DNA from 3 places in the Bacillus sp. es.036 genome. Region 3 is predicted to be linked to each of the others. Evidence: riboswitches for the same ligand, from Rfam matches in the RefSeq annotation. Region 3 holds a riboswitch; each other region holds the start of a gene.

Region 1 (10,222 bases), on a different contig from region 3:
GAGCAATAAAACATTCATCTGCGATTGTTTGGTTTGCTTTACCCTGAGCCATTAATAAGAGTATTTCCATTTCTCTTTCCGTTAACTCTTCATGAGGTAGCGTTTGAACCCGGCTACGCATGCGTGACATCATCTTCCCAGTCACTTCAGGTTCAAGCACAGATTCTCCATGATAAGTTTTTCGAACGGCATTCGCAATTTCCACAGCTTTTGATGTTTTTAGCATGTAACTTGTAGCCCCAGCTTCAAGTGCCGGATACACTTTCTCATCATCAATGAAGCTTGTGACAATAATAATCTTTGCTTCAGGCCACTCTTCAATAATGTGCTTCGTTGCTTCAATACCATCCATCTCTTCCATTACAAGGTCCATGAGAATAATATCAGGCCGAAGTGAAAGAGCCAGTTCTACACCTTTCTTTCCATTGTCTGCTTCTCCAACAACGGTAATATCTGCTTGAGCTGACAAATAAGACGATACCCCGATTCGCACCATTTCATGATCATCAACAAACAACACCTTAATCATTTCGTTCCCCTCCAACGTTTGGTACGCTCACCTCTAGTCTTGTCCCCTTTTGTGGCAAGCTGACTAACTTAAGAACGCCTCCAATTTCTAATGCTCGTTCATGCATATTTTGTAGACCATATGAGGTAGCTTTCTTCTCATCCATCTTAAATCCGATACCATCATCAACAATTCTTAAAATTGTTCGCCCCTCACGCCGAATAAGAAGAACATCAAGTGTTGATGCTTTCGCATGTCGCAACGTGTTGGAAACACATTCTTGTAAAATACGAAAAAGGTGGTCTTCCACACCTTTCTCTAGTTCGAGAGTTTCAAGTTTCCAACTCACATTAATTGGAACCTTTTGTGACAATTCGGTTAGAAGTTCCTTTATTCCTTCTTCAAGGGAACGGTCCTTTAAAGCGGCTGGTCTAAGATGAAGCAAAAGGGCGCGCATTTCTAACTGAGATTGATGAATGGTTTCCTCAACCATTTTAAGATGCTTTGTTTCTAAATCATCTGCTTCCTCACGCTTCTCTGTGATGGTACTCATGAGCATTGAAGCAGCGAAAAGCTGTTGGCTAACTGAGTCGTGTAGTTCTCTCGCAAGACGATTGCGCTCTTCTGACACAACTTGTTGGACACGCTTCTCATGATCTTCTGCTTTTTCATTCGCTAGCTTTTGAGCTAATCTCACCTGCTCATTTATCCGATTTTGCAGCTTGCTAATCTGTTCAAAAACGCCATTTAGAACTGTGCTGTTTTTATTATGTATCGTGCGTCCTTTATCAAGTTCTTGAAGCGTATCAGCCACATATTGAAGCTCTTTACTAACGTAAAATCCTGATATTCCTCCAGCAACTCCTCCAAGTATAATTGTAATAATTGGAACAATTAACCCAAACGGTAAATCCATTAAATCCTTTTCAAACAATAGAGAGAAGGAGGCGATTGGATAGACGGATAAGTAAGCGACAGTGAAGAGGAAAAGCAGCAATAGAGAGAGCAACGCACCAATGAACATATGACGCTGTATCACATTCATACGCGCTTCACCTCTAAATCCCCTGCAAACATGGAGGTTACAAGCTTCACTTTCTCAGAAGCTTCCTCATAGCCATTCGTTTTGTAAGAAAGCACTTTATTAAACATACCTGGCTCTTCATGATGGAAGATTGTGGATGATCCGAACATAGATGAATGTTGAATACTTACTTCAAGTTCATACGGCACAAGCACCTGGATGTTGCCCACAATGTTACGAATCATAATTATTGATTCGCCTTTCGGAAGAACAGTATAGCTTAAATCAATGACTGTTTCTCCAAAACCAGCCTGGATGTTCACATCGTTCCATTCATACACATGTTCATGTGTCCTTTGTTTTCCAACCCATCTATTTTGAAAAATCGGCTCCTGATGAACAAGACCTTCTTTCACATGTGCAGGTTTTTCTAAAACAGGACAGATTTTTTTAGGTTTTTGTTTTGACTGATAGAGTTGAAACCCAAGGTATACTAACAATACAAGAAGAAAAAACTTTACGACGACCATATTCATTACCGTCGTAACAAAAAAGAAAATACCCCCTCCCAGAAATACCTTTCCGGAAGTTCGTGGCAAACGTTTCCTTCCCATATAAATCAATACACCGGATACAATTAATAAGAATAGAAGGCCACCATTTAAAGAAACTTCTAGCAGTATTAGAATGACTCCAATAATTAAAAGCCCTTTAACCGTGTCACTATTTAAATTCTTCCACATCGGTGTACCTCCTTGCTTCCGTCTGATCCGACTCATCACTAAAAAAGGCGCAAGCGCCTCTTTTAGAATACCATTATTTCTTTTAAGATTTTAATGAGTTTCTTGCGTTTTTACTTTTTTTCTAAATCGTGAAATCGAACGTCCATGCTCGAAACATAGTAATCTCGATTCACCTTTTTCTCTAAATGATCAATATACGTCTCCATCTCATCAAATCGATTAAATGGTTCGTTAAGATGACTCTCTTCAAGAATCACGTCCATTTTGTGATGGGCTCTTATGCTATTCTCTTTACCCATTAATTCCATTCGTTTAAGCGACATATCTTTTAGCTTATGTTTCATCTTCTCATGTTTTTGTTCGAGTCGTTTAAGTTCAAGTCCTGCTTTATCCATTGATTCCGATAACCGATCTGCTCGTTCTTCGTACTGAACCTGCTCCTGTTTAGCAAACTCGTACAAATCTGTTTCACCAGCTTCACTAGCTAGCACAGCTTGTCCTGCACGCTTCTCTGCATTTCGTCTTGCCTTATCAAGTTCTCTTCTAAACTCACCTAATAGCGTTGATTGTCGCTCAACCAGTTTCCCTGCCTTTTCCACTTCCCGTTCACACATTCTTAGATAGTGATTTAACATTGAAATTGGATTTTTTTGTTCTTTTTGATCAAGAATACTATGAAAATCAGCTTCGATCGAATTTTTGATGCGTGTAAGTAATTTCGCCATAATATTTTCTCCCCTTTATTAGTTTCGTTTAAGTTCATCCCACTGCTTCTCAAAATTGGTGAACGGATCATCGGATTCTTCTTTATCTTGTTCATCCCACTTCTTATAAATAACATAGAGGATGTAGATTGCTACAAGCCCAAGAATCGCTGGCATATTTGCTACAGCCGTGCTTAAAGCAATGAACCCTATGATTCCCCAAATGACCTTTCCTGATGTTGAATCCGTTTGAAGGAATTTCTTAGCAGCTACGTATAAGATACCGAGGCTGATGATCATTCCTACTAACGATCCAAGGTTCGATAGTAAGACAACTGCAGCAATAACCCCTACTAATAACAAACCTGCTTTCTTCATCATAATCGCCTCCTTTCATATTTTTATTCTACTTTCTTGCATTAGCTTTCATAATGAGCTAGAGCTATATCTTTGCATAAGACCTGAGTCCTAGTTAGATGATAGATAGTGTCACTTATATGGTTAGTGCCTGTTCTATCTTAACCGAGCAAATCATGGTAAAGTGAAATCAGACATCACGGAAAGGAGTTCGGGAATGGTTATTATTGTTACAATTATCGTTGTAATCATTATGACAATTGTCATTGCCGCTGCTTTTGGAATAGCTGTATCAAAAGGATACAGCGTCAAACATACTGTCGATCCGTTGCCAGAGGAGCATCGGCACAAAACGACAGAGGAAGAGGGTAAACATGAACGGACAGAATCGGAGTAATATAGCACCTGGGAAAACCGTTGATATCGTCTTGAAACAAGATCAGCGATCAGGTAAAACAACACGTGGAATTGTGAAAGATATTTTAACAAAGTCTCCAACTCACCCACACGGTATTAAGGTACGTCTTGAAGATGGACAAGTTGGTCGTGTAAAAGAAATTTTGTCATAATAAATAGAAAAACCCCCGGACAATTCCCGGGGGTTTTCACTTTCCTATGGTTTTAACGCCATCCAACTATCGAGATAATGAATAGAAAAACCTTCTACAGCTGTTGAATTTTCATACGCTGTTTTCACTATGAGAAGCTCTTCAGTCATTTTGGCTTCTCCTTCTTCAAAAAATGTAATGTAGGAAGCTTCTGACGTTTCTCCCGTCTCTACACCGATAGAAATTTTTTTATCATACTGTTCAGCGAATGCTATTTCATTACGAACAAGCGCAATAATCCCATTCCCTCCATCAGCACGATCTCGATAAGCCATCAATGTCGTCACATCAGCTATTTGAATAATCCATTCAGCCAAATTCCCTTTTCCATATCGATTTTGATACGTTTGTTCATCAAACCAGAACGGTGTGTCTACTCCAAATGATAGACCGAGCTCTTTGGCTCGTGCTTTTCCATCTGTTAATCGATCCTGATAAAAAGCGATTGTATTCTGATAGTTGTTTGTCCATCCAGAATGGAGATATGGCTCAATATCTAGGTGAACACCGCTAAATTTTTGGAGCTCTGATGCAGTGGCCTGATATGCTTTCAACCAATTAAATAAATTCGCTTGATATGTAGCACCTTTAAGCGTAGCCCAGTTTGGTGCTCCATCAAGCGCATGGACACGTATCCCTCTAGCAGTCGCTCGTTCGATAAATGTGTGATATGAGGATGCTATAATGGATCGGTTGATTTGTAAATACGCATCACTAACTTGTTGTTTTTCCATAAATTGAAGGATTTCTTCAGGTTTTGTTTCAATGTCCCTTGTGTTCCAAATCCATGTAGCAAGGGATTTGTCCATTTCGATCGCCTCAGCTCTCCCATCGGGCAATACAATAGATTGTACAAAATCGCTCAGTACAAAAAAGAGAATAACAACAGCAACAGGTACCTTTTTCACATGTATGCTCTCCTTTTTTCTGAACCCAGAGCTCAACCCCTGGCAGTCTGGCAACCATTCGCAACATGGCGGGCAGCCCCAAAACTTTGCCTCCCTACTTTTCAATAGGTATGCCTTTTTCAGTTTTATCTTCCAACTACTTTTATTATCGGTAGAGAGATCGTGAGAGTTTAGCTAAATTTTATCGCATATTAAATCATACTGTGCAGCTAATTCTTCAAGAATGCCGCCTCTTATTTCTTAAACAAACGTTTGATTAACTTGGTAACAACGTTGAAGGAACCTCTGTATAAAACAGTTTGAGCTCGTGCAATGCTCGCGTACAACCCACATATAATAGTTTTGCATCTTCCACATTGGATCCGTAATTTCCTTCATTCGCATTTGCTATGATAACCCCATCGAATTCTAAACCCTTTGTTAGATAGATCGGTACTATGGAAATGTCGCCTTCATATGAGCGATCTTCTTTTGTAAGAAGATTGACATCTTTCTCCTTAGCAAACTTTTGATACAACTGCTCACATTCTTCTTCAGTTCTTCCAACAATGGCAATCGTTTTCATCCCTCGACTTTTCATTTCCTGAGCTGTGTCAAACAAGCGATCGAATAAACTTTCTTTCTCTATTTTACGAACGGTAACACTCTCTCCACTACGAAATACAGGGACTGCAGGTTGAACAGGTATGTTAGCATGCGCAATAATTTCATTTGCAAATTCAATAATTTCTAATGTAGAGCGATAGCTTTGTTCTAATTCGATATACAGCTCGTTTTTCTGAAAGAGGTCTTTGAATTCCTGCCATTGATGAATCCCTTTATAGGCATGAATACCCTGAGCTAGATCGCCTAGAATCGTAAACGATTGCGATCGATTCACTGCCATCAATAAAGCTAATTGAAAAGGGGAAAAGTCCTGCGCCTCATCTATCACAATGTGTTGAAAAACATCGTCTTTATGCACGCCGTTTAATTTAAATTGAATATAGAGAAGAGGAGCAAGGTCAGATGGGGATACTTTCTTCTTTTTTAATAGCTTAGATGTTCCTGATATTATTCCTTCATCTAATAGTTGCGTTCGTTTTGTTTTAGGAACATACTCTGGAGGATTTGCCTGAAACAATTCCTTATAAAAAGAAAGCGCTGTTTGCTTCGGCCATCTTTTAAAATATAGGTTTAGCTGTGTATTCGCAACTTTACGATACTCTTTTTGTAAATGACTCCCATCAATTGACTTAATCTCATCTTTGATCCAGACCTTAAAGCGATTCATGATCATATCACGCTTTCGTCCAACAGGATATGCGGAGAGATCTTCTAGCCACTGCTGAATTTTAACTTCAGGCAGCTTACTTCCTTCAAATGGAATGAAGTCTCCTTCTGGTCCTACGGATTGGCTATAAAAGAATAGGGCTTTGTCGATCCAGTCTTTGAAAAGAATCGATCCTTTCACCCTTCCCCCAGCTAAGTTCATATCTGGCCGCTCTCTCGCGAACCATTTTTGAAGGTCGTCTTCTGTAGCATCTAATTTCACTTTTTCCTCAATCATGCTTAATGTCCAATCAGTAAAAGTCGATTGTTGAATTCCTCCTACCCCTAACTCAGGAAGAACACCAGAAATATAGTCAAGAAACATACGGTTCGGTGCAAAAATAATCATTCTTCCTGCTTGTATCGTATCTCGATACTCGTACAACAAGTAAGCTAACCGATGCAAGGCAACTGTTGTTTTACCGCTTCCTGCTGCACCTTGAATGATTAAGGGTGTCGATCGTTCTGCACGAATAATATCATTTTGTTTTGCTTGTATTGTAGAAACAATGTCGCGAAGGCGATTGTCTTTATTTTCACTGAGGCGATAGAGTAGAAACTCATCTGATCCACTTAAATCATCGCTTCCTTCTACATAAGTGTCCACCACTCGCTGAAGTTCTTTATCTCGAATCACAATGTTTCTTTTTAGTTCGATATTCCCTTCAATCACGCCATCTGGAGACAAATAATAAACATCTTCTTCTGGACCAGTAAAGGCATAGAACATACTTGCAACAGGCGCTCGCCAATCAATGACTAGAGAATCCTGTGAATCACCATCTGCTACGCCAACCTTCCCAATGTAGTAGGCGCGTGATGACTTCTCATCTTCTTGAAAATCCATTCTCGCAAAATACGGTTCTTTAGCAGCGATAGCAAGTGATTGACGATTTTCTTCACGAATGCTTTCAAGAGCCTGTTCGGTTACATTATCACCTGAATACCGGGGATACCCTTCCAATGTTTTTTGTTGTTTTGTAATCTCGGCAGCAATTTGATCGAGTTGCTGCTTCTCTTTTCGATAGGCACTTTGATTTTTATGATCCAAGATCAGTTACCTCCTTCTGAGATTTGTCTTTAACTGAGACAGAAGTTTAATACTACCATAAGTGCAGTTTATCTACCAAGTTATTTTTGGAAAATTTAAAAATATGATCTTTTCTAAAAAAATAGTTCTTAAAATGATCCAAACTCTTTTTCACCTCGTTAGCTGTATGTAATCAAAATTAACGGAAAAAAAACGAGGAGCGTGAAGAAAAAATGAACATGAAAAAAGCATTTAAAAAATTAATGGTTCCGGCTCTAGGGCTAACCCTATTGTTTCCAACAGTTGCAGGTGCAGCTGACCCAGAACCAACAGTAAGCACACCAGCTGCCGATCTACGAGCCACACTTGATCAACTCTTATCCGAACATTTTGTACTAGCTGTTACGTCGATGACGAAATCGTATGATGGCACTGAGGATGCTGAAGAAGTGACAGAAGCACTCGATCAAAACGCAGCTGATATGACTCCAGCGATCGCATCTGTTTATGGCGATGAAGCCGCGCAACAATTTGATGACATTTTTAGAGGGCACAATGATTATTCTACTGATTTCGTAAAAGCGGCAACAGAAGATGATGCAGAACTTCGAAAAGAAGCTGAGAAAGAAGTCGATGAATTTGTTGATGAATTCTCCACTTTCCTTGATACGGCAACTGAAGGAAATCTTCCAAAAGACGCTGCTGCAGATGTTTTAGAAGTCCATGAAGACCAAGTTCTAACAACATTTGATGAATATACGGAAGGAAATTACGAAGAGGCTTATACCACATTCCGAGAAGGACATAAGCATATGTTTGCAATTAGTAAAGCATTATCGAGTGCGATCGTAACGCAGATGCCTGATAAATTCGAAAACACGAAAGCTGATACACCAGCTGCCGATTTACGATCAACGCTAAACAGTCTGGCGTCTGAACACTTTGCTCTTTCTTCCATTGGTCTTGAAAAAGGTTATGATCAATCAGAAGACTACGACTTTGTAAACTGGGCGGAAGACAGAAACACCGCTGACTTTAAAGCTGCAATCGGTTCAATTTACGGAGATGAAGGTGCAGCTCAGTTTGAAAAAATCTGGCAGGAAGATCATATCGCTGCACAAGCTGATCTAGTCGTTGCCTCTCTTTCTGAAGACGAAGAAACGATGAAAATGGCTAAAGAACGTCTCTTAACAACTTTCCCTGAAAATTTCGGTACTTTCCTTGGAACAGCAACAGAAGAAAACCTTCCAACTGATGCAGCAACTAAAGCACTTATGGCTCACGAAGAACAAGTTGTCGGATCATTTGAATCATATATGTCTGGTGATTTTAAAGCATCCACAGATCAATTCCGCGAAGGTTATGCTTTCATGTTTGGTGTAGGTGAATCTCTAGGTGGTGCGATTGTGAAACAAATGCCAGATAAGTTCGCTGGAGAAGCAATGCCTGGTGATATGCCTAAGACAGGTATGGGTGGTGCGAGTGAGCAGTCATCTGACCTAACAGCTCTTTGGATTACAGTAGGTTCCCTCGCTGTAGCCGGATCAGCATTTGCTATTCGTAGAAAAGTCGTTAATCAGTAATCCACCTATCATATTCCTCCTAAAATAAATTGATACGTAAAAAATCGCTTCTAACATTGTTAGAAGCGATTTTGCTATGCGTTATACTTTTTTAACACATCAATGACAGAGTCGATTTTTGCATGATCCTCCGGAGACTGATCAATATGATGCCAAATTAGCTTCCCGCTATCATCATAAATCCATGTCCCACCTTGTATATAAACATCTTGAGTTTTCATTGATTTAAGAACAAAGTCTTTCTTCTTTTGCTCTTTTGGGATAAATCCATCCATCTTACGAGTGATGAACCCAATGGCTGCTTGTCCAAGTAATTTCCACTTCGGCATTGTATGGTGACCCATCCCTCGATAGGCTTCTCTTTTCGGGTCTCCCGCAATAACAAAAGGAAACTCTCCGAAGGCTTCTGTGAACTGACCGATATATGTGGCATTAGAAGGAGCAATCGCTATAATTTGAAAGCCTTCCTTCTCAATCTCATTTACGCGCTTACGCAACTGCGTAAGATAAGCACGACAAACGGGTCAGCCAAGATGACGTACAAATACAACCATTGATTTCTTATGATGTATAACCTCTGCAAGCGTAACATTTTTACTTTCTGGAATTTCAAGTTGATAAGTTAATTGATCCATAGTAACCTCTCCTTACTTGTCATGACGTTTGATCTGTGTTGATTACCTGTTTCTTGTGTTCAATTTTACACCTTTTTTGATAGTAGTGATACCCAATGAATCCAATAACTGCCACGATTAAGATTAAGAAGACGTATTTCTGAATACTTCCAAAAATGGCTTGGACTGATTTGATATTTCCATTCTTTCCGATCCACAACATCGCAATTGTCCAAGGAAAGATCCCCACAAAGGTAAGTACGGCAAATACCCATGCCTTTACTTTACTCATACCAGATACGTAGGACACATAATTTCCTACACCAAGCGGGCGTGTAATCGCAATACTCCATGATCCGCACTTTCTAAACCACTTTTGTACACGTTCTACTTTCTTCTTCTTAAGCTTTTTCTCTACTTTATCCTTAACTTTCAAACCGATCCCATAAGGAATAAAACTAAAAATGGTATAGATTACGCTTGTCAGAAATGCAAAACCGACCATTTCAATAATGGAAGCATTTAATAAGTAACCATACGTTAACGTCATCATACCACCAGGGAAAGGTAAAGATGACGCTTCAAGCGCATTGCTAATTAAAAGACCCCAGATGCCAAGCTCTTTCAGGAATTGAATCAGAAATTCCAACATATTGGATCTCCTTTACTCTCTATTTAAAACTATCTATTCAATTCCCTGATCTCCAAGTACGAAACCGAAATAAGTTTGTTTTAATCTTCCAATCGAATTTTTAATCTATATTTCGCGGATATGATAAATATTTCCGCGGAAATGATCAAATCTGCACGAATTTTGTTTAGATACGGAAAA
Region 2 (10,222 bases), 3.0 Mb from region 3:
GCGAACCATCAAGATTGGAAATTACATCGTGGAGACTAAGAAAACGGTGAGGGTGATCGCAAAGGAATTTGGCGTTTCTAAAAGTACCGTTCACAAGGATCTAACAGAACGACTTCCTGAAATTAATCCGGACCTCGCCAATGAGGTGAAGGGCATTCTCGAGTATCATAAATCGATACGCCATCTCCGCGGCGGCGAAGCAACGAGAATAAAATATAGAAAGGATACGGAAAAAGAAGAAGCTGTCAAATAATGCGCCTAAAAACGACAATTTTTTCTAAATACTTTCTTCCTGTTTCTTAATTTATGGTACAATATACTAATGGATACGTAGTTTAAACATACTAGTACTGAAACTATAGATGAGTGTTAGAATACAGGGAGGATACGTCATGTTTTCACGTGATATTGGGATCGATTTAGGTACGGCGAACGTACTGATTTATGTGAAAGGCAGAGGCATTGTTTTAGATGAACCGTCTGTTGTAGCACTAGACACGGGTACTGGAAGAGCACTTGCTGTTGGTGAAGAAGCAAGACAAATGGTTGGCCGGACTCCTGGAAACATCGTTGCAACGCGTCCACTTAAAGACGGCGTGATCGCAGACTTCGATATTACAGAAGTGATGCTAAGACATTTCTTGAACAAAATTAATGTAAAAAGCTTTCTATCAAAGCCGCGTATTTTAATTTGTACGCCTACGAACATCACATCTGTTGAGAAGAAAGCGATTAAAGAAGCTGCTGAAAAAAGCGGTGGGAAACAAATTTTTCTTGAAGAAGAACCAAAAGTAGCTGCAATTGGCGCTGGCATGGATATTTTTCAGCCAAGCGGTAATATGGTTGTGGACATTGGCGGTGGAACGACAGATATCGCAGTGCTTTCAATGGGCGATATTGTCACCGCCTCTTCCATTAAAATGGCAGGGGACAAGTTCGATTACGAAATCCTGGATTACATCAAGAAAACGTATAAGCTTCTCATCGGGGAGCGAACAGCAGAACAAATTAAGATTAATGTAGCAACGGTATTTCCAGGCGGCCGGAATGAAGAACTTGATATTCGTGGACGAGATATGGTATCAGGACTTCCACGGACTATCACTGTAAAATCGGATGAAATTCAGCAGGCACTTCAAGAGCCAATCTCCCACATGGTGATGGCTGCTAAGAGCGTTCTAGAACGTACACCTCCGGAGCTTTCAGCGGATATTATCGACCGTGGTGTCATTATGACAGGTGGAGGCGCACTACTTCACGGGATCGATCAGCTATTTGCTGAGGAGCTTATGGTTCCAGTTCTCGTAGCGGAAGAGCCAATGAGCTGTGTGGCAAAAGGGACAGGCCTTATGCTTGAACATATTGACAAGATTGCTAAGAAAAAATTAATCTAAATTAGAACCGAAACTATTCGTAAGGGTGTAATCATAATGGCGAACAACCATGAAAAGGTGAACCAGGCTTCTGAAGAAAAAGTCATTCTTAATAAAGAGGCCGCACAAACGAATAAGAATCACGACGAGCAAGAGCGTAAGCCAAAGGTGCGGTTAATCCCCATCTGGCTACGCCTTCTTCTCGTTGCCCTCTTGCTCATGGCATCCCTTCTTGCAGGCGCGATGATCGGTTACGGTGTAATTGGTGATGGTAGTCCTGGCGATGTGTTTAAAAAGAGCACCTGGGTGAAGATCAGTGATATTGTTAAAAAAGAAGAGTAACAGATAGGAGAATAAGATATGTTAGATAGTCAGGAAATTAAAAAGATTATCCCGCATCGCTACCCTTTCCTTCTTGTTGATCGAATTCTTGAAGTAGAAGAAGAAGTACGCGCGGTCGGTATTAAGAACGTGACAGCAAATGAAGAATTCTTTAATGGCCATTTCCCGGACTACCCGGTTATGCCAGGTGTCTTGATTGTAGAAGCACTTGCTCAAGTAGGGGCAGTGGCGATGCTTAAGAAAGAAGAAAACCAGGGGAAGCTTGCTTTCTTTACAGGCATTGATAAATGCCGTTTTAAAAGACAAGTGAAACCAGGGGATCAGCTTCGTCTTGAAGTGGAAATTATCCGCATTAAAGGACCGATTGGTAAAGGAAAAGCAACAGCCACTGTTGATGGTGAAGTTGCTGCTGAAGCTGAAATTATGTTTGCCCTGAAGTAACCATGAAAGAACGAATCCTTCCTTCTTGAGTCAGTATTTTGACACAAGAAAGTAGGATTGTTTTTTAGAACCAGAACGGAATTATTGAGGGGATGTTAAGCACTTATCCGGATTGTAAAACCATAATAGAGACTATGTAAATTTCAACATTTTCCCTTTTTGACCTGATATGATTTACTCAACCGTTCAATAGCGGTAAAAATTTATCGAGTTCAGGGAGGAATTTTGGAAATGAATAACAAGAAATTCATGCTCAAAATTGCAACTTCGTTAGTAGCTGTTATGTTAATCACAGCGTGTAACAGCGGTGAAAATGATTCAGAGAACGGCAACAACTCTATGAACAATGGAAATAACACCGAAGAGCCCGCAGCTAACGAGAACTCCGAGAACTCTGCTGAATAAGAACTTTCTCTCCTGTCCTTCTTGGACAGGAGTTTCTATTTTTCCGGCTCGCTTTTTCCGTGATGCAATTGCCACTTTTTAAACTCTAAATAATCCGCAAAGTCTTCTTTTGTAATGCCAGAGCGCATAGCCTCTTCGATCAATTCTTTCCATTCCGTATCAAGCGCAGGTTCCTCATGATCTTCTTCAAGAATGAATACCTCAATCGGCACTTTAAGTTCCGCTGCGATTTTTTCAAGAAATTGAATAGAAGGATTTGCTTGTTGATTTCGCTCGATGGAACTTAAATAAGACTTTGCTACCCCTGCCCGCTTCGCTAATTCTGTCAAAGACAATCCCATTCTATTTCGATAAAGTTTAATTTTTTCACCGATCATCCCTTTACCTCGACTTTATCATTATTTAATGAGTTAATTTTATCAAGAACAGTTTGTTCTGTAAACAGAACAAAAGTCATAGATTTTAAAAATAAACGATAGGAAGAAATATAAAATTGTGAAAAATTAAGAATAGTAGAGGATTTGTTAGAAAATAGAAAGTTTATCCAAAAATACAGCTAAAAATAAAGAATTTTCACTCTTTTTAATCTTCCAAAATAAGACTATATTAGATGTACATTCTAAATAAAGAACAAAAGGTTCTTTATTAGTGTCGGTTATTGCTGAATTTGATAAGGGGGATGGGGAATGAGAACGTATACTGACGAAAAATTGGATCAGGATTGGGTGACCCTTATGTCAATCGCAAGAAATATAGGTTTGTCTAAGGAGGAAGTGAAGCGGTTTTTAATCAATTCCTCAAAAAAGTAAGGAGGAATGATGGTGATTAAGTTAGGTGAGGGGACGTTTGTATCCTATATACTAGGGAAAAGAATCAAAGTGATTGCGGTTGATGAACAAATCGCCAAGCTCTACATTAACGATGAGTATAAAGGAAACTGTGATCTGCCTTTTATTCTAGAGAAAATTCACAGTCTCGAATATAAAGATCAGGACATCAAGGGACTGGTTGAGGATGAACAAAAGATGTATGAGGAACTAAGTAAAATTATTAAAAACCAAACCATTTCGCCTCATGATGAGTGATGGGAAAAGGACCATAAGGTTTAATTAAGCTTCCCCGGTTTACTCGCTAGATTTGTGCTTGCGTGACCTTATTTAAAAATGAAATAAGAGCCTACCAAAAGGTGTCGGCTCTTGCGTGACACTTTATTGATGAGGCCCCTGCTTTGCGCGCCATTTATTAAATTCAAGAAATTCCTTGAATTGATCTTTACTTACACCTGATTCCATCGCTTCTTTCACTAACTTCTTCCATTCAGCGTCTAATTCATTTTGGTGAATCGGATCATCCCCTTGAAGAAGTACTTCGACTGAAACGTCCAAAACATTCGATATTTTATCTAAAAATTGAATAGAGGGATTAGATTGTATATTTCGTTCAATGGAACTTAAATACGATTTCGCGACGTTGGCGCGTTCTGCTAATTCTGAAAGTGATAATCCTTTGCGTAAACGATATTTTTTAACTTCTTCCCCGATCACGTTCAACCCTCCGATTCTTCGACAAAATTCTTTCTATTCTTAATTATACCAGTATGTTTTTGTTCCGTAAATAGAACGAAAGCGGCATAATGCAATGCCGCTTTCGTTAAAGTTACTTTCCATTTTGATGAAGAAATGATTTAATTTCGTTAATATCCATGCCAAGTTCTTTCGCTTCAATGATTAGTGCAACCCATTCTTCATCAAGTTTTTCCTCCGTATGTACGCCCATGTAACTCCTCCTTCAATTCATTCCAGGTAGTTCAGCCATCGTAGAAGCTCCAATAACAACTTCCTTAGATCTGTTTACTTTGCGTCTACTTTTTTTCAAAAATAGTTGCCCTTTTCTGGAGGATACGTTGTACGATTAACGAATGCTAACGAAAATAACTTCTTTCATCATAGGACATTTAACCTACGAAAGGTGTAGAAAATTGTAAAAAATAACAATTATTTATGACTATTTTTGTAAAAAAGCGGCTTAATTTATCCTCATCTGCAGACGGTGGTTTCATGGATACATATTTTTCAAAGAGATGGCAAAAATACCACTATTACGGCTACAAGGAGGAGTTATTTTGAAAAAGTGGATGCTATCACTAGTTACTTGTTTACTTGCGTTGAACATTGCAGCATGCTCCAATGCAAATGAAGAAGAAGGTCCCGTTGAAGATCCAGAAATGCAGGAGAATACGCCTGAGGATGAAGAGAATGTGAATGAAGACGATGGAACAATTGATGAAGAAGATGACGATACGATGAATCAGGATGGGAACCAAGAAGGCGATCAAGATGAAGATGGCAACATGGAGGAAGGCGATATGGACGACGCCGAGAAGCAGCCGAATGATGAAACGGAAGATCAGCAATAAGAGGCCTATGCAGGTCTCTTTTTATTTTCAAAAAACGGTCTAAAAAAACGTAGCAGCGGGAATAGCAGAAAAAAGGAGGTTATGAACATGAACAAGGTGGCAGTGATTACAGGTGGAGGTTCTGGCATTGGAGAAGCGACAGCTAAGCGAATGGCGAAAGAAGGGATTCGCGTTTGTTTATTTGATTTAAAAGAAAGTCGTGCAGAACAAGTGAAGGAAGAAATTATTAATGACGGGGGTGAAGCATTAGTACTTGATGTGGACGTTTCCGACGAAGAACGGGTTACATACGGATTAAAGCAAGTTGTGAGCGAATGGGGACGCATTGATATTCTTTTCAATAATGCCGGGATTAACGGAACGCTCAATCCAATTGAAGAAATGAAGGTAGAGGAGTGGGATCAAACGATTGAAACAAACTTGCGAAGTACGTTTTTAATGGTAAAGCATGTGATTCCTTATATGAAAGAAAGCGGTGGGAGTATCGTTATCACAAGCTCCATCAATGGGAATCGCACCTTCTCAAACTTCGGCATGTCTGCCTACAGTACGTCCAAAGCAGGACAAGTGGCTTTTATGAAAATGGCTGCGCTTGAACTGGCTCAGTATCGCATTCGCGTTAACGCGATTTGTCCTGGTGCGATTGAAACAAACATTGATCAGAATACCGATAAAAAAGAAAGTGTGGAAGACATCGAAATCCCTGTCGAATATCCTGAAGGAAGTCATCCTCTTGAGCAAAAGCCAGGCTCTTCAGAGCAAGTAGCGGATGTGGTTTACTTTTTAGCTTCGGAAGCATCCAGTCATGTGACAGGCACAGCGATGTTTGTAGATGGAGCAGAATCGCTATTATAAAAGAAAAACCTGGCGTTGAGTCAGGTTTTCTTATTGACGTTAGAGCATCTCGGGACTATCGTGGAACAGAGGTGATGAAAATGTTTACAAAAGTCCATCATGTGGCTGTTATTTGCTCAGATTATGAACGATCCAAAGAATTTTATACGAATACCCTGGGATTAACAGTTATCGAAGAAACGTATCGAAAAGAACGAAATTCGTACAAACTCGATTTAGCTGTAGGGGAACATACTCAAATTGAATTGTTTTCTTTTCCGAACGCCCCTGAGAGACCGAGTTACCCTGAAGCGAGAGGTTTAAGGCACGTGGCGTTTGAAGTAACGGATCTTGATGAGGCGGTGCAACACCTTAAGGAAAAAGGCGTTTCATCACTTGAAAACACAAGAGTGGATGAGCTCACAAACAAGCGCTTTACCTTTTTCGCAGATCCAGACGGTCTGCCAATTGAACTATATGAGAAATGAAACAATATTCTAAAAATAGTTGATTCCTTTTAAAACCTGTGACAAAATAAAGAGTGAAAGCGTTTGCTAAATGATGGAATCGTTGGTTTATTTTTAAAGACAAGCGATTTCCTTGTTTTTATCGTTTTGTGCAAACGGTTTCACATTTTCGTTAAGGGGGAAAAGGATGAAAAGGGGTAATCGAAGAAAACTTTCACTGTCACTCGTCATTATTCTTGTTATACAACTGCTTGCTGGGGCTATTCCAGGAACAGTGAAGGCAGCTAGTAGTCCTATTATTGATGGAACGTCTGCAACGTTTATTTTCGAAGGAGATGGGAGCGAGGAATCGGTTCTTGTAGCCGGTGATTTCACAAATTGGCAGGAAGGAGCGCTACCGCTCGAGAAGGTAGAGGGTGTCTGGAAGTTAACGGTAGATGATTTATCCGATGGACTTCATCAGTACAAATTTATCGTAGGGGATGAATGGATGAAAGATCCTTTAAATCCGAATGGTAGCGATAACAGTACGTTTACAATTGGTGAGACGACAGATGAACGGATTGTTACCCTTGTCGGTGATTTGCAGGAAGAGCTTGGAGCTGCGGGTGAATGGGATCCAGCGTCTGAGGAAACAAAGATGGAAGCAAAAGGAGAAGGGTTTTATGAATTCTCTGGTGAGCTCCCAGCTGGGACTTATGAGTATAAAGTAGCAATCAACCAATCGTGGGGAGAAAGCTATGGAGATGGTGCGAATAATCTGAAACTAACGCTAGATGAAAAAACGAAAGTGACGTTTTATTATCATGATGGAACGCACGCCATTGCGAACTCAACGACCTATACGCCGGTGACGATAGATAAACAACCACGACTTGTTGGTTCGATCCAACCTGCGATTGATGCAGGGGCTGAATGGAGTCCTGAACAGTCCACTGCACTGTTCTCTGATGACGATTATGATAACATTTATTCCTTTTCGACAAGTGTTCCTAAAGGAAACTATGAGTATAAAGTCGTGCTTGGAGATACATGGGGAGAAGATTACCCTGCAGATAATGCAACGTTAAACGTGATTGAAAAGTCAGACGTTACGTTCTTTTTTAATACAGAAACAAAAGAAGTAAGCACAGATTATATAGCGGAAGGATCAGATGGCGCCATTTCGAAGGAAAGTCTTCTACATAACTCGTGGGAAGAAGCATTTCGCTCTCCATTTGGTGCCGTGCAAGAAGGAAAGACCGTAACACTACGTCTAGCAGCAAAGAAAGATGATTTAACAAAAGCCGATCTTTCTATTAAAAATCAAAATACAGGTACAAGTAAATTGATTGCTATGGAAAAAGCCGCTACTTCTGACGGGAAAGATTACTGGGAAGCGACAGTAACGCCTGAAGAAAAAGGCCTCTACGGCTATAAATTTATCGTTCGCGATGGTTCAGCTAAAGCGGAATACGGAGAAGATACGAAGCAGGGTGAAGCAGGAAAAGCAGTGGATGCGAATGCAGAACTCTACCAATTAACGGTCTTTGATCCAGGATATAAAACGCCAGACTGGATGAAGGAAGCTGTTGTGTATCAAATTTTCCCTGATCGATTCTACAATGGAAATGAAGGCAATGACGATGCAAAGGAAACGGCGCGTGGTCCTGAGCCAATTGAAGATCAGGATTGGGGAGAGCTACCGGATAATCCAAGGCTTTCGGATAGTGCCAACTACGATGGTGATGGGATTTGGAGCAATGATTTCTTTGGTGGCGACATTAAAGGAATTCAGCAAAAGCTCGATTACATCCAATCACTCGGTGTTAATACGATCTATTTAAATCCAATCGCTAAGGCAGCATCAAACCACAAATATGATGCAACAGATTGGAAAGCGGTCGATCCGATGTTTGGCACACCGGAAGAATTTAAAGCGTTTACGGATGAACTCGAAAAACGTGACATGCATCTTATTATGGACGGCGTGTTTAATCACGTTGGCGATGACTCCATCTATTTTGACCGCTACGGGAAATATGAGGTAGTTGGTGCTTACGAATACTGGTCTCGCATTTATGACCTGATGAATGAAGACGGCATGAGTGAAGAAGAGGCGAAAGCAGAAGCGCGTAAACAGCTGGAGGATGAGGGACAAACGTTTAATGACGAATACGGTTTCCACAACTGGTTTAATTTTAAAAATGAAAAAGTAACGGATGAAAATGGGAATGAACGTTACGATTACCAGGCATGGTGGGGCTACGATTCCCTTCCTGAAATCAAAAGCATTGAAGGCGATGCCGTTGATTACGACAGCGAGTTAAATAATGAAAAATTTGCGGACTACATTATGTACGACAAAGATTCTGCCTCCAAATCATGGTTAACAAATGGCGCGTCCGGCTGGCGCCTTGATGTAGCGAATGAAGTGGATATGGAATTCTGGCGAGAGTTCCGTGATGAATTAAAGTCTGAAGAGATGGCCGGTGCTGGCGCAACGTTAAAAGAAGGGGAAGAGCCGCTTATTCTCGGTGAAATATGGGATGATGCTTCGAAATACTTCCTTGGCGATCAATATGATTCCGTGATGAATTATCGGTTTGAAGGCGCCATTCTCAATTTCTTGAAAAGCGGAAATGCAGCGAGTGCAAATGAGCAGCTGATGGCGGTACAGGAAGATTATCCTGCTGAAGCGTTTCATGCGCTTATGAACTTAATGGGTTCTCACGATACGCCGCGTGCCATCTACGTTCTTGGCGGCGGAACGGATACGTATGAGCGAGCAGAATTTGATCCGAATTACGATCATGAGCTTGGCGTGCAGCGTCTAAAGCTAGCTGCCGTGCTGCAAATGGGCTACCCTGGTGCTCCGACGATTTATTATGGCGATGAAGCTGGCGTAACGGGTTCTAAAGATCCGGATGACCGCCGCACGTACCCATGGGGTGATGAAAATACAGACCTGATCGAGCACTATCAAGCTGCAGGAGCAATCCGTACTGAAAATGCAGATCTTCTTGCATATGGAAAGCTCACAACGCTACATGCAGATGGCGATGTTTATGCATTCGCGCGTACGAATGAAGACGGTGCAGCAATCATCGCAGTGAACCGCGGCACGAAAGTAGAGACGATCGATCTAGATGTAAAAGATGTTGTAAAAAATAAAATCTCTTTTACTGATGGACTTGCGAACGATTACAGCGTATCGGTCAAAGACGGTAAAGTATCTGTCACAATTCCTGCGATGACTGGTCGCATGCTAATTGCCGATCAAGGACAGAATTTTGAACTTCCGAAAGCACCAACTGATTTAACAGTCGCTACTGGAGAAGGAAGTGCAACTCTTTCATGGACAGGGGACGCAGCGAAGTACAAAGTGTATCGCTCAACGCTTCAAGGAGCGATGTATGAAGAAGTAGATGTGACAGAAGGCAATGACCTGACCGTCGACGGATTAACAAACGGCCAGGCCTACTATTTTGCCATAACGGCAGTAGATGAAGATGGAAATGAATCCGTTAAGGTAGAAACGACGGAACCAACGATTCCACACATTGAGTGGAAAGAAGGAAAATTTGAGATTTCTTCTGTAACCGCGACCCTAGACCAGGTGCTCGATTTAGCAAATACGTTTGCGATTGAAGCGGGTGTGAAAATCGACGGCGCTACAGAAACGGACCTTGCACAAGGCTTAGTTGGAAAGCTTCAAGTGAAGCAGGGTGACGGTGATTGGCAGGAGTCGAAGGCGATTTATACGGGACAGGATGGAGCATTTAATAAATTTAAAGCTGATTTCCGTCCGATCGAAAAAGGAACGTATACTTATCGACTTGCTTTTTCAACCGATCGTGGTGCAACGTGGAAAACAACGAACACCGAAGAAGTGACATTTACGCAAAATGAAGATGATACGAAAGCGCCGGCTGATGCGGTGAAATTAGAGGAGCCACTAAAAG
Region 3 (10,222 bases):
TTTTCATTCCTAACCCCTTCGCAGCATCTCTCATTTCCGGATTAACGTTTCGAATTGCCGTATATGTATTTCGGATAATCGGGAGCTGCGAGTATAACACCAGCGCTACGAAAGCAGGTACAAATCCAATCCCCTGATTCACAATTGAAAAGACTGGGATCATCACTCCGAATAGGGCAATACTTGGAATCGTTAGCATGACAGAAGCAATCTGAAGAACGGTTTCAGCTAGATAGTCATTGGTCGTTAAGTAGATGCCAAGTGGAACGCCAATGATTAGCGCAACAAGAATCGCTAAGCCTACTAAAATCGTGTGCTCAATCGCCAAATCAAGTATACGAGGAGCATTCACCTCGAGAAATTTCATCCATTTGTCCAATACGATAGCCTCCTTCACTTTTATTTCCTATCATCCCCTCGAATCAGAGTTATACTACAAATTCGAAGTAGGAAGATAGCGAGTTCATCCATTTTTCACCTTGTCTACAGACTAGGACTATTTGTTATTACCCTATTACTAAAGTACTAATCCCATTTTTCTGCAAATTACCAATTTTCTGCGTGAGAAGACCTTACATCCCATTAAGAGATTAACCGAAAGCGCAGGATATTGGCCAAACTGAGATTTTATTGTCCAATTTTCATTTTTTTATTGGCCGAACCGCCAAAAGTCGTTCCCACAACAAGCATATGTCCATGATCTCAGGCGTACAATGACCTTTGTAGTACGGCCTCCATTATCTACGTCTAGAGACCTAGATAAAGTTTGGACCGGGGACCGCTGTCGCTCACTCGTAATTGCAGTAAATTTAAAAAGAACGAGGACGGAGTTTGATACCGCACTTACTATTTTAAGGAAACCGGGGGAAACTGTATGCCATCATTAACGAATTGGGCTTTTCGAAACAAAGCAGCGATGACATTGTTTGTTATCATTACGTTATTAGTCGGGACGGTTAGCTATTTTCTTTTGCCAATGGAGTTTTTACCTGAAGCGGATAATCCACAAGTCACAGTCGTGACACTAGGTCAGGGGTATGATGCAGGATCGATGACGACATCGGTCACAGAGCCCGTCGAACAGGCGGTTGCGTCGATTAATGGAAAAACCTCCATCCTTTCAACAACTGGCGAAGGCTTTTCACAAATTGTGATCAACTTTGACTCCAAAACAAATATGAAAGAAGCGAAGAACAATGTGCAAGATGCCATTAGCGCACTTTCGTTACCTGAAGGCATCGGAAAACCACAGGTGTCGCAGCTCAATACAACGATGATCCCTGTTGGTCAAGTGTCGCTTACGTTTGAGGATGGGTTAACGAAAACGAACATCGAAAAGGTGAACGATGAGTTTAAACCGCTTTTTGAAAATGAAGAAAGCTTGTCCGCTGCAAGCATCGTAGGTGAAAGCGGATCTCGCATTCAAATCAATTTAGATCAGGATAAATTGAAAGAGCTTCAACTACCAGTGAATGCGGTTATGGGTGTTCTGCAAGGACAAAACGTTTCAGCCACTGCTGGAAACAGTACAATTGATGGACAAAAAAGCACGATTAACATTACCGATAACCTGACATCGATTGAGGCGCTGGAAAATTTACCGATCCCGCTTCAAATGCCGGATGCGCCTTCTGTTTCTCTGAAAGAGATCGCATCGGTTGAGCAAGTAAAATCAGAAGAAATGATTGCACGTGTTGACGGGAAAGAAGCTGTTGCAGTTGTGCTTTTTAAAGAAAGCGATGCGAGTGCTGTAACGGCTGGAAATGAAGTCGAAGATACGGTGAAAAAAATCAACAAAGACTACCCAGGTGTGGAAGCGACAACGCTTTTTACAACTGGTGACATGGTAAAAAATTCGGTAACGAGCATGGCTCGTGAAGTTGGACTTGGTGCTTTATTTGCCACACTTGTGATTTTATTATTTCTGAGGAAATTTAAACCGACGCTCATTACGGCGCTTTCCATTCCACTTTCACTCGCCATTACGCTCCTTCTTCTCTGGCTTTCTGGCGTAACATTGAATATTCTTACGCTTGGCGGGGTGGCTGTGGCCGTCGGACGCCTTGTTGATGACAGTATTGTTGTTGTTGAGAATATCTTCAGGCGAAGTCAAAATGAGAAGCTATCTAAAACAATGGTGCTTAATGCCACAAAGGAAGTATCGAGAGCGATTACGTCTTCAACGCTCATTACGGTTGCCGTTTTCTTGCCAATGGGGCTAGTGAATGGCTCTCTTAGAGCTTTCCTTTTACCTTTTGGCTTAACTGTCACTTATTCTCTACTCGCTTCCCTTATTGTTGCGCTTACCGTCGTTCCACTTCTTAGTCGAGCGATGCTAAAGAACGCTACATTACCTGCACATAAAACGCCGGACCGCTATTTAAGCGTATTACGTTGGTCACTTAATCATAAATTCGTCCCAATCTTGTTAGCGATCCTCGTATTTGGTGGATCGATCGCGCTTTACATGACGATGCCAAAAGCAGCAACCGGTGCAAACGATGCTTCAATGGTATCCGTCAGTATGGAATTCCCAAGCGCAACGCCTGAAGAAACAAAGCAAGAACGGATGGTGGATTTTGAACAGACATTAGCTGACTTTGATGGCTATGAGCATATGGTTACCCAATATGGATCGAGCGAAGAAGATGCCCAGTATGGTCAGGTAAGCGATCCAGATACAGTGAATTATCTCTTTATTATGAAAGAAGACGCTGACGCAGAGAAATTCATTGACCAGGTGAATGAAGCCAAAAAGAATGAAAAGAACGTGACGATTGAAGCGAGCCCGTCTTCGATGTTTGGTGGCTCCTCGAATTCTTCTATCACGTACGATGTAGTCGGAAACAATACAACCGATATTCTAACTGCTTCTGATCAGATCATGAATGAAATGAAAGAAGTCGATGGGGTTCAAAAAGTCTCAAGCAATCAGGATAAAACGTCGCCCGTGTATACGGTTAATGTCAATACGGAAAAAGCCAACGCCGAGCAAACGGCCATGCAGATTCGAAGCTTGCTGAATCCACAGCCAATTGGTGCAATCGAGCTTTACGAGCAACAAACCCCAGTGTTTTTAAATGCTGGAATCAAAACAGATTCACTTTCTGAGTTAAACGATTTAACACTTGCCACGTCAAACGGCGTTGTTCCATTGTCTCAAGTTGCATCCATCACCACAGAAGAGAAACCGAGCACGGTGCTTCATAAAGACGGTGATTTGTATGCCCGGATTACAGCCGAAGTGACGCCAGAGGAGCTTTCAGTTATTGCGCAAAATATCGATCAGCGTGTAAATGATCTCGATTTACCGAATGGCGTTACACTTGCTACTGGCGGTGCCTCGCAGCAACAGGCAGATGATTTTAAAGATCTTGGCATGACCATGCTCGCGTCCATTCTCATCGTCTATCTCATTATGGTGCTGACCTTTAAGACTCTGCGCGCGCCACTTGCGATTCTGATGACGCTCCCGCTAGCATCCATTGGCGCCGTTCTTGGTCTACTGATTTCAGGTGTACCAGCTGATGCGACCGCACTGATCGGAGCGTTGATGCTCATTGGCATTGTGGTCACAAACGCGATTGTGTTAATCGATCGCGTGAAACAAAATGAAGAAACGATGATCATTCGTGATGCGATTATGGAAGCTTGCAGTACGCGCCTCCGACCGGTTATCATGACAGCGATCGCCACCATTTGTGCCATGCTTCCACTCCTGTTCGGTCATGCAGAAGATGGCAGTCTCGTATCAAAGTCACTTGCCGTTGTCGTCATCGGCGGTCTTTCTGGCGCTACGGTTCTAACACTCGTCATCGTACCTGTTTTTTATGAACTGCTTTATTTCCGAAAAGCAAAGCGAGAGCGCAAACAGGAAGTCGTGACAGAGCAAAGTGTCGCAAACTAAAAAAAGGCAAACGGTTTTTTAAAGCCGTTTGCCCTTTTATTATTGAACAATCACACCACACGCAATTCGATCGCCCGCATCTCCAGACGGCTGTGATTCCATATCATCTGCGCCCGCATGAATCACTAGAGCTGTTCCACCTTCTTTTAGAAGTGAGTTCTCTTCTCCGGCATTTAGTGTTACGTTATCATTCACAATCTCAGTTTGAATCGTTCCATCTATATCCCCTGCATGCGGTCCATTTTCTGATTCCGTACCATGGTCTACGTCTTCAGGATTATAATGCCCTCCAGCAGATTTAAAGTCAGGCGCTTCACACGAGCCGTTTTCATGAATATGAAAACCGTGCTCTCCTTCTGGTAAATTACTGACATCAAGACTGATCATTGTAGCACCATCGTGCTCCTTCAGTTCTGCAGTTCCGATCTCTTCATCATCCTGGTTCTTCATACTTACCGTGATTGTTTCCATCGGCTCTTCACTTTGCTTCTCCCCTGTTGTCTCAGGTTCATTTTCGATCGTTCCTTCTTCATTCTCGCCACCGCAAGCAGCAAGCACAAACATGACACTTAGGATTAATCCAAGTACCATCCATTTTTTCATTTAACTAGCTCCTTTCTTCCCTTCTACTCCCCATGATGACACGACTTTCATTTTCGTAAACGGGATCACCCTCAATTCCACCCATTTGCCTATCCTATTTTACGAAAACAAGCCTTTCGCATGATGTCTTCAAATCATTTTTCTAGTTAAAAAGACAGAACTTAATATCTTGAATTAAATTATCTTGACTTCAAGATAAAAATAAGATATCTTTAATTCATACTAAAAAGCACCAATCCTTGAGGAGGAATTTTTCATGAAAACATTAACACTAGATAAGGTTCACAGTAGCTTAGATTTTCAAATCAAACATATGATGGTTTCAAAAGCAAAAGGGGAATTCACTGACTTTGACGTTGATTTCAATGGCGATCTTAATGACCTTACAGCTGCAAACATTAAAGTAACCATCTCTGTAAAATCAATTGATACAGGTAACGAAGACCGTGACGGCCACCTTCGCTCTGGTGATTTCTTTGAAGCCGATCAATACCCGAACATGGTATTCGAAAGCAAGTCGATCAAAAAGAAATCAGACGAAGAATATGATGTAACTGGCAACTTTACCATTAAAGGCGTGACAAAAGAAGAAACGTTCACCGTTGAATATAATGGAACATCGAAAAGCCCGCTCGATGGTAGCACTGTCGCTGGTTTTGACGTTTCTGGTAAAGTTAACCGTGAAGCATACGGCATGACGTATAATGCAGCCATTGAGACTGGCGGTTTCTTGCTAGGTAGAGATGTTAAATTTGAAGGAAACTTTGAGTTTGTTGTAGCAGACTAATCGTATAAAAGGCCCCATCCACTTTGGTAGTAGGATGGGGCCTTTTTTTTATATGTTCTATCCTACTCCACTGAACCTTCCTGCATATGCATCACTTCCCACAGATGACCATCTAGATCCTGGAAGCTCCAGGCATACATGAAACCATGATCAATGGCTTCATTTGAAGGACTTCCCCCGGAGGCTAGTGCTTGCTTCACAATCTCATCAACCTCATCATTGCTTTCAGCTGATATCGCCATAATCACTTCCGTTGATAACTTCGCATTTACTAGCCCCTTCTGAGTGAATGTTTGAAAGAACTCTTCAACGAGCAGCATCACAAACGTATTTTCATTGATGACCATACACGTGGCATTCTCATCTGTAAATTGTGGATTAAATTGAAAACCAAGCTCTGTGAAAAAATGAATCGACTTATCCAAGTTCTTTACCGGTAAGTTAACAAACACTTGCTTTGCCGTTCGAACCAACTCATCACCTCATTTAGGATAGTAAAGTCGCTTATTGAATTCGTCACTGATGGTCGACTTTCCTTTTAGTAGGATCATCTTTCACTTAACTTATCAAAAGTTTCCCGATTTGTAATATCGTTTCAACAATCGATGAATACTACCCATTAAGGGAGGTATTTAAATGGATCGACAACAGCAATTTGAACACATTCTTTCATTAAAAAAAGAACTGGAAGATGCAACCATAAATTACTGGCATCAGTTCTCCGACTATAGCACGTGGCAGTTTTGGACTATACTCGCTATGCTAATCGTACCTCTTATCGTGTTGTATTTCCTGATCGATCGTAAGAATATCTTTCTCCTTGGCTTTTTTGGCTTTTCTGTTCATATCCTTGCTTCCTACTTGGACGCATTAGGGGTCAGAAAATCATGGTGGGATTACCCATACATCGCCATTCCTCAACTCCCAGCAAGCATTGGCATCGATGCTGCCTTCATACCCGTTTATTTTATCTTGCTTTATCAATGGTGCTTAAATAAGGAGAAAAACTACTGGCTATATGGTACGCTTTCTGCCATTGCGTTTACATTTATCTTTAAACCGCTTTTAATAGGACTCAATCTTTTTGAACTGTATACAAATTGGTTCGTCCTTTTAGCGGCCTACTTATTTGTCGTTTACGCCGCCAAGCTAATCACCAATCTTTTTATTAGGATGTCAGAAAAGGCATAATGAGCTCTAGAAAAAAGGCAAATGTGGGTCCTTTATTTAAGCGATACGTCCTTCTTAAAACTCTGTTGATTTGGATGCGTTTCAACGATTCGCTTTTCCAATTCTTCAATAAGCAGTTTCTTTTGCTTTAAATGAGAAAGGACAATATTATATTGGGGATAGCCCATTCTTACATTCATTCTAGATAGCTTTTTCATCTTATTTGGCATTAACTTTGCATAGCGTTCTTCATCTTTCAACACAAGCCCTATAAACGAATTGCTATGCATGCGATACGGGATAAACGCTTCAATGTCTTCCCATCGAATGTTTATTTTATCTGTTGGGAGCACATATAGCTCCAAATCCTCGGGAGTTAGGGTTACATGGGGGTGACCTGTAGCGATTTTTTTAGCATACATTGTGAGAATAAACAGGAAAAAACCACCACAAAGTAGCATAATGAATGCAAACAAAAAGCTACCTGCTTGAAATAAAGTATAAGAAAAATACCCACCCGCCCCTACGAACAACAAGCATCCGACCATTAATAAGAGTAATTTTCTTTTTGATTCGTAGAACTTCATCACCGTTTCTTCCACTACCCTTCCCCCTTCACGAGTTAAAATCTCCTATTTAATACCCTGGTCTCACAGATCTCAATCCATCATTTTCTATATTATGGGATATTTTTAAATAAACGTGAAAGCATCCTTTTCTACTCATCACATTTTTTTTAATAAGCTGGAGATAGTAGTAATAACCGCGGAATGATCGGAGATGGCAGTGGAGATGAAAACGAGCAAGCAAATTAATTCAGTTCAATTTCTCTTTATCATTTTCCAAACCCAAGTAGGAGTAGGTATACTCTCCTTACCTGGAACACTCCATTCCACAGCTGGAAACGATGGCTGGATCTCGATCATAATGGCTGGAGTAGGCTTTCAAGTCGTTATCTTCGTTCTGTATTCTTTAAGTAAACGATTTTCTACCTTATCGCTCTATGAGTATGCACCAAAAATCATGGGACGATTGATCGGCACAATGATTTCGATCGGTTACATTTTATTTGCAGGATTAACGGCAATCCTCGTGCTCCAACTATTTCAAGTAAGTATTAACACTTGGATTCTGCCTCGAACTCCTTCAATCGTAATCCTTTCTCTTCTATCAATCTCAGGCGCCTATCTTGTCTCTGGGAGAGTAAAAGTGCTCGGTCGATTCAATCAATTCGTCACGATCTTAGTTGTCCCTCTCGTTGTAATGATTCTAGTCGCATTAAGGTACTCCGATATCCGTTACATCCTTCCCATTGCTGAGAACGGCTTAAGTCCGATCCTAAAAGCCACACCCGAAGGGTTCTTTTCCATGATTGGTTTTGAGATGGCTTTATTTGTTTTTCCTTATTTACAAAACAAAGGAAAAGAAGCACTCGTTAGTTTAACGCTCTCCAACGTTGCGGTGACGTGCTTTTACTGCCTAATTACGATTTCAACATATGTGTATTTTAGCCCAAGGCAGTTTGAAACGATTCAAGATCCTACCGTTTATATGTTAAAAGGAATCTCTTTTCTAATCGTTGATCGGATTGATCTGCTGTTTCTATCAATTTGGACCGTATCCGTCTTAACCTCTTTTGGATCATATTTATACATTTCTTCTGAGGGGGTTAAGACGCTTACAAAACGAAAGAGAGCAACGTGGCCAATTATCATAACGACCTTTCTCATATTGGCTATTTCTCTTGTTCCTCATGATATGTTCACAATTGAAACCCTTTCAAACTTTCATGCCACTGCCAGCTATTTCTTTGTATTTGGAATTCCATTACTTTTGTTAATCATTAGCACAATAAGAAAAACAGAGCTTAAGGATAAACCTCAGTAAGCTCTGTTTCACGATCTAATTGCAGTTATAGGCTTTTAATCTTTGTCCAACGTAGATTTGGTTCGGGTTTGAAATATTGTTCAGTGAAGCAAGGTAGTTCGTAGTTAAACCATATTTAGAGGCAATTTCTGATAGAGTGTCACCATATTTCACCGTATAATAAACCGGTCCAAAACATCCAGCTGGCGCATTGACTACAGGTCCTTTTGCTTCAACTGTAGGGGTACTTACCTGTGCTGCTCCAGCTAATAATCCAACTGAGACAAATGAAATTGTTGCGAATTTTGCGAGCTTCTTCATTCTACTCCTCCTCGATATGTATTCTTCTCATCTGATTTTCACCAAATAAGTATACTAACATCATATCTCGAAAATGGATAATTTTGTATTGGGAAAAAGAGTATAATTTATTTGGAAGATCCTACTGTTTTATTTCATTGTTGCCCAATAGGATTAATGGTCCCTTTAAAGTAGACTTGGCTTTCTACCTGACGCTCAGTTGCTTTAACCCTACGTATAAAACCGTGCATAAAACTATTAACAAACACGCCTTTTTATGGTATTGATTAGATAAGGAATTTGAGTTCCCTTAATTTCACAGAAACACAACACTAAAAAAGAGAATGCGATGAACTATCATTTTAGCCTGGGCACTTGAATGATAGGGAGCAAGTAGTGCAACCGGCTCCTTAAAAGGAGAATGAACATGAAAAAGTGTACATTGCACGGGCACGCTCATTTATTTTCTTATCAATCACTGCAATTGATGGAACTTCTCCGTCATCACGATCCATCTTCCTTTCATCACTCCGTTCAATCCACAAGTTATTATATTGATTTTTGCTTGCACTACAATCTTCACTCCCTATTGAAGCCGATCATCCTTCAGTCCGTTCTTTTACACGACATAGGAATGCTACTTGTTCCAAAAGAGATTCTTCAACAGAATAGACCACTCACTCTTTCTGAGAAAAGGGAGCTGGAACAACATCCAGAACTTGGCATAGAGCTTTTATGTGACTATCCAGAAATTGATTTCGAGCCTTCCTTGGTCTTGCATCATCACGAAAATAATGACGGATCAGGATATCCAGATCACATGTTGAAGGAACAGCTGCCGTTTGCAGTAAATCTCCTTCGTGTGATTGATAGCTATACCGCTATGACTATGGACCGACCTTATCGGGCAAAGCGATCAGATCAAGACGCCATCCATGAGCTTAAGGAACATCGAAACCTGTATGATGCTCGATGCACTTTCTTGTTTGTTGCCTATATGGAAAAGCGATTAAAGGGGAAAAATATTCTGCTTCATTATTTTGATTATGTACCCCATCAAAAATGAAAAGGAGCACATCCTTTATCGTTTCAGCCACAACAACAAATGAGGGAGGTCATCAGAATGATGTTTCTTACAAATCAGGAGCTGTTCATTGCCTATTGTGATGCGTATAAGCTTCAACTTGATCAAGCGTTTATCGAAATGTTAACTTCTGAAATTTATCGCAGGGGGCTAACTCCTCCTGATGCACATATGGATTGTTATGAAAAAGCGAGAATGGTTCGGTAGGTCGCCGTAACTTAAAAGAGCTTACTCGCATTTCCGTAAGCTCTTTTATGGTGTGATAAACCATTCCCAATTATTTTCTTTGAAAATGAATTGATCACGCTTACATAAGTTTACATTTTCTAGAACGAGGTACTAGTTTAAAGAATGTACTCCAGAAAGGAATGAGTTTGGATGAAGGAATCAATTCCAGAAATCACGTTGAATGATGGCCTTACTTTACCTGCGATTGGATTTGGAACTTACAAATTAAACGGAAATCATGGTGCAACTGGCATCACGAGTGCCATTGATGTTGGCT

Evidence for each region. Region 3 has a riboswitch for cyclic di-GMP ahead of ATG70_RS01895 (HD-GYP domain-containing protein). Riboswitches for the same ligand answer to the same signal wherever they lie in the genome.
Region 1: another riboswitch for cyclic di-GMP. It lies ahead of ATG70_RS20275 (amidase); the one in region 3 lies ahead of ATG70_RS01895 (HD-GYP domain-containing protein).
Region 2: another riboswitch for cyclic di-GMP. It lies ahead of ATG70_RS16560 (anti-repressor SinI family protein); the one in region 3 lies ahead of ATG70_RS01895 (HD-GYP domain-containing protein).

What each region holds. Positions count from the first base shown of each region.
Region 1 covers NZ_PDIZ01000003.1:304,822-315,043, reverse strand. The annotation lists gene ATG70_RS20310 (response regulator) at 1-529, opposite strand, end outside; gene ATG70_RS20305 (sensor histidine kinase) at 522-1,553, opposite strand; gene liaF (cell wall-active antibiotics response protein LiaF) at 1,550-2,275, opposite strand; gene ATG70_RS20295 (PspA/IM30 family protein) at 2,386-3,000, opposite strand; gene ATG70_RS20290 (lmo0954 family membrane protein) at 3,019-3,357, opposite strand; gene ytzI (YtzI protein) at 3,554-3,733, shown strand; gene ATG70_RS20280 (YwbE family protein) at 3,711-3,905, shown strand; gene ATG70_RS20275 (amidase) at 3,950-4,852, opposite strand; cyclic di-GMP riboswitch class I at 4,891-4,977, opposite strand; gene ATG70_RS20270 (HelD family protein) at 5,109-7,214, opposite strand; gene ATG70_RS20265 (copper amine oxidase) at 7,433-8,776, shown strand; partial or broken gene ATG70_RS20260 (peroxiredoxin-like family protein) at 8,851-9,288, opposite strand; gene ATG70_RS20255 (DedA family protein) at 9,431-10,042, opposite strand.
Region 2 covers NZ_PDIZ01000001.1:3,308,534-3,318,755, reverse strand. The annotation lists gene spoIIID (sporulation transcriptional regulator SpoIIID) at 1-253, shown strand, start outside; gene ATG70_RS16595 (rod shape-determining protein) at 393-1,394, shown strand; gene ATG70_RS16590 (DNA-directed RNA polymerase subunit beta) at 1,431-1,715, shown strand; gene fabZ (3-hydroxyacyl-ACP dehydratase FabZ) at 1,734-2,156, shown strand; gene ATG70_RS22610 (hypothetical protein) at 2,388-2,561, shown strand; gene ATG70_RS16580 (helix-turn-helix domain-containing protein) at 2,597-2,938, opposite strand; gene ATG70_RS16575 (anti-repressor SinI family protein) at 3,248-3,370, shown strand; gene ATG70_RS16570 (hypothetical protein) at 3,383-3,646, shown strand; gene ATG70_RS16565 (helix-turn-helix domain-containing protein) at 3,770-4,105, opposite strand; gene ATG70_RS16560 (anti-repressor SinI family protein) at 4,218-4,337, opposite strand; cyclic di-GMP riboswitch class I at 4,360-4,457, opposite strand; gene ATG70_RS16555 (hypothetical protein) at 4,684-4,977, shown strand; gene ATG70_RS16550 (SDR family oxidoreductase) at 5,065-5,832, shown strand; gene gloA2 (SMU1112c/YaeR family gloxylase I-like metalloprotein) at 5,907-6,299, shown strand; gene ATG70_RS16540 (alpha amylase N-terminal ig-like domain-containing protein) at 6,466-10,222, shown strand, end outside.
Region 3 covers NZ_PDIZ01000001.1:355,354-365,575, reverse strand. The annotation lists gene ATG70_RS01940 (ABC transporter permease) at 1-379, opposite strand, end outside; gene ATG70_RS01935 (efflux RND transporter permease subunit) at 875-3,907, shown strand; gene ATG70_RS01930 (superoxide dismutase family protein) at 3,947-4,510, opposite strand; gene ATG70_RS01925 (YceI family protein) at 4,767-5,297, shown strand; gene ATG70_RS01920 (VOC family protein) at 5,360-5,770, opposite strand; gene ATG70_RS01915 (CBO0543 family protein) at 5,934-6,488, shown strand; gene ATG70_RS01910 (STM3941 family protein) at 6,521-7,069, opposite strand; gene ATG70_RS01905 (GerAB/ArcD/ProY family transporter) at 7,260-8,354, shown strand; gene ATG70_RS22895 (M23 family metallopeptidase) at 8,370-8,654, opposite strand; cyclic di-GMP riboswitch class II at 8,967-9,050, shown strand; gene ATG70_RS01895 (HD-GYP domain-containing protein) at 9,061-9,699, shown strand; gene sda (sporulation histidine kinase inhibitor Sda) at 9,757-9,924, shown strand; gene ATG70_RS01885 (aldo/keto reductase) at 10,096-10,222, shown strand, end outside.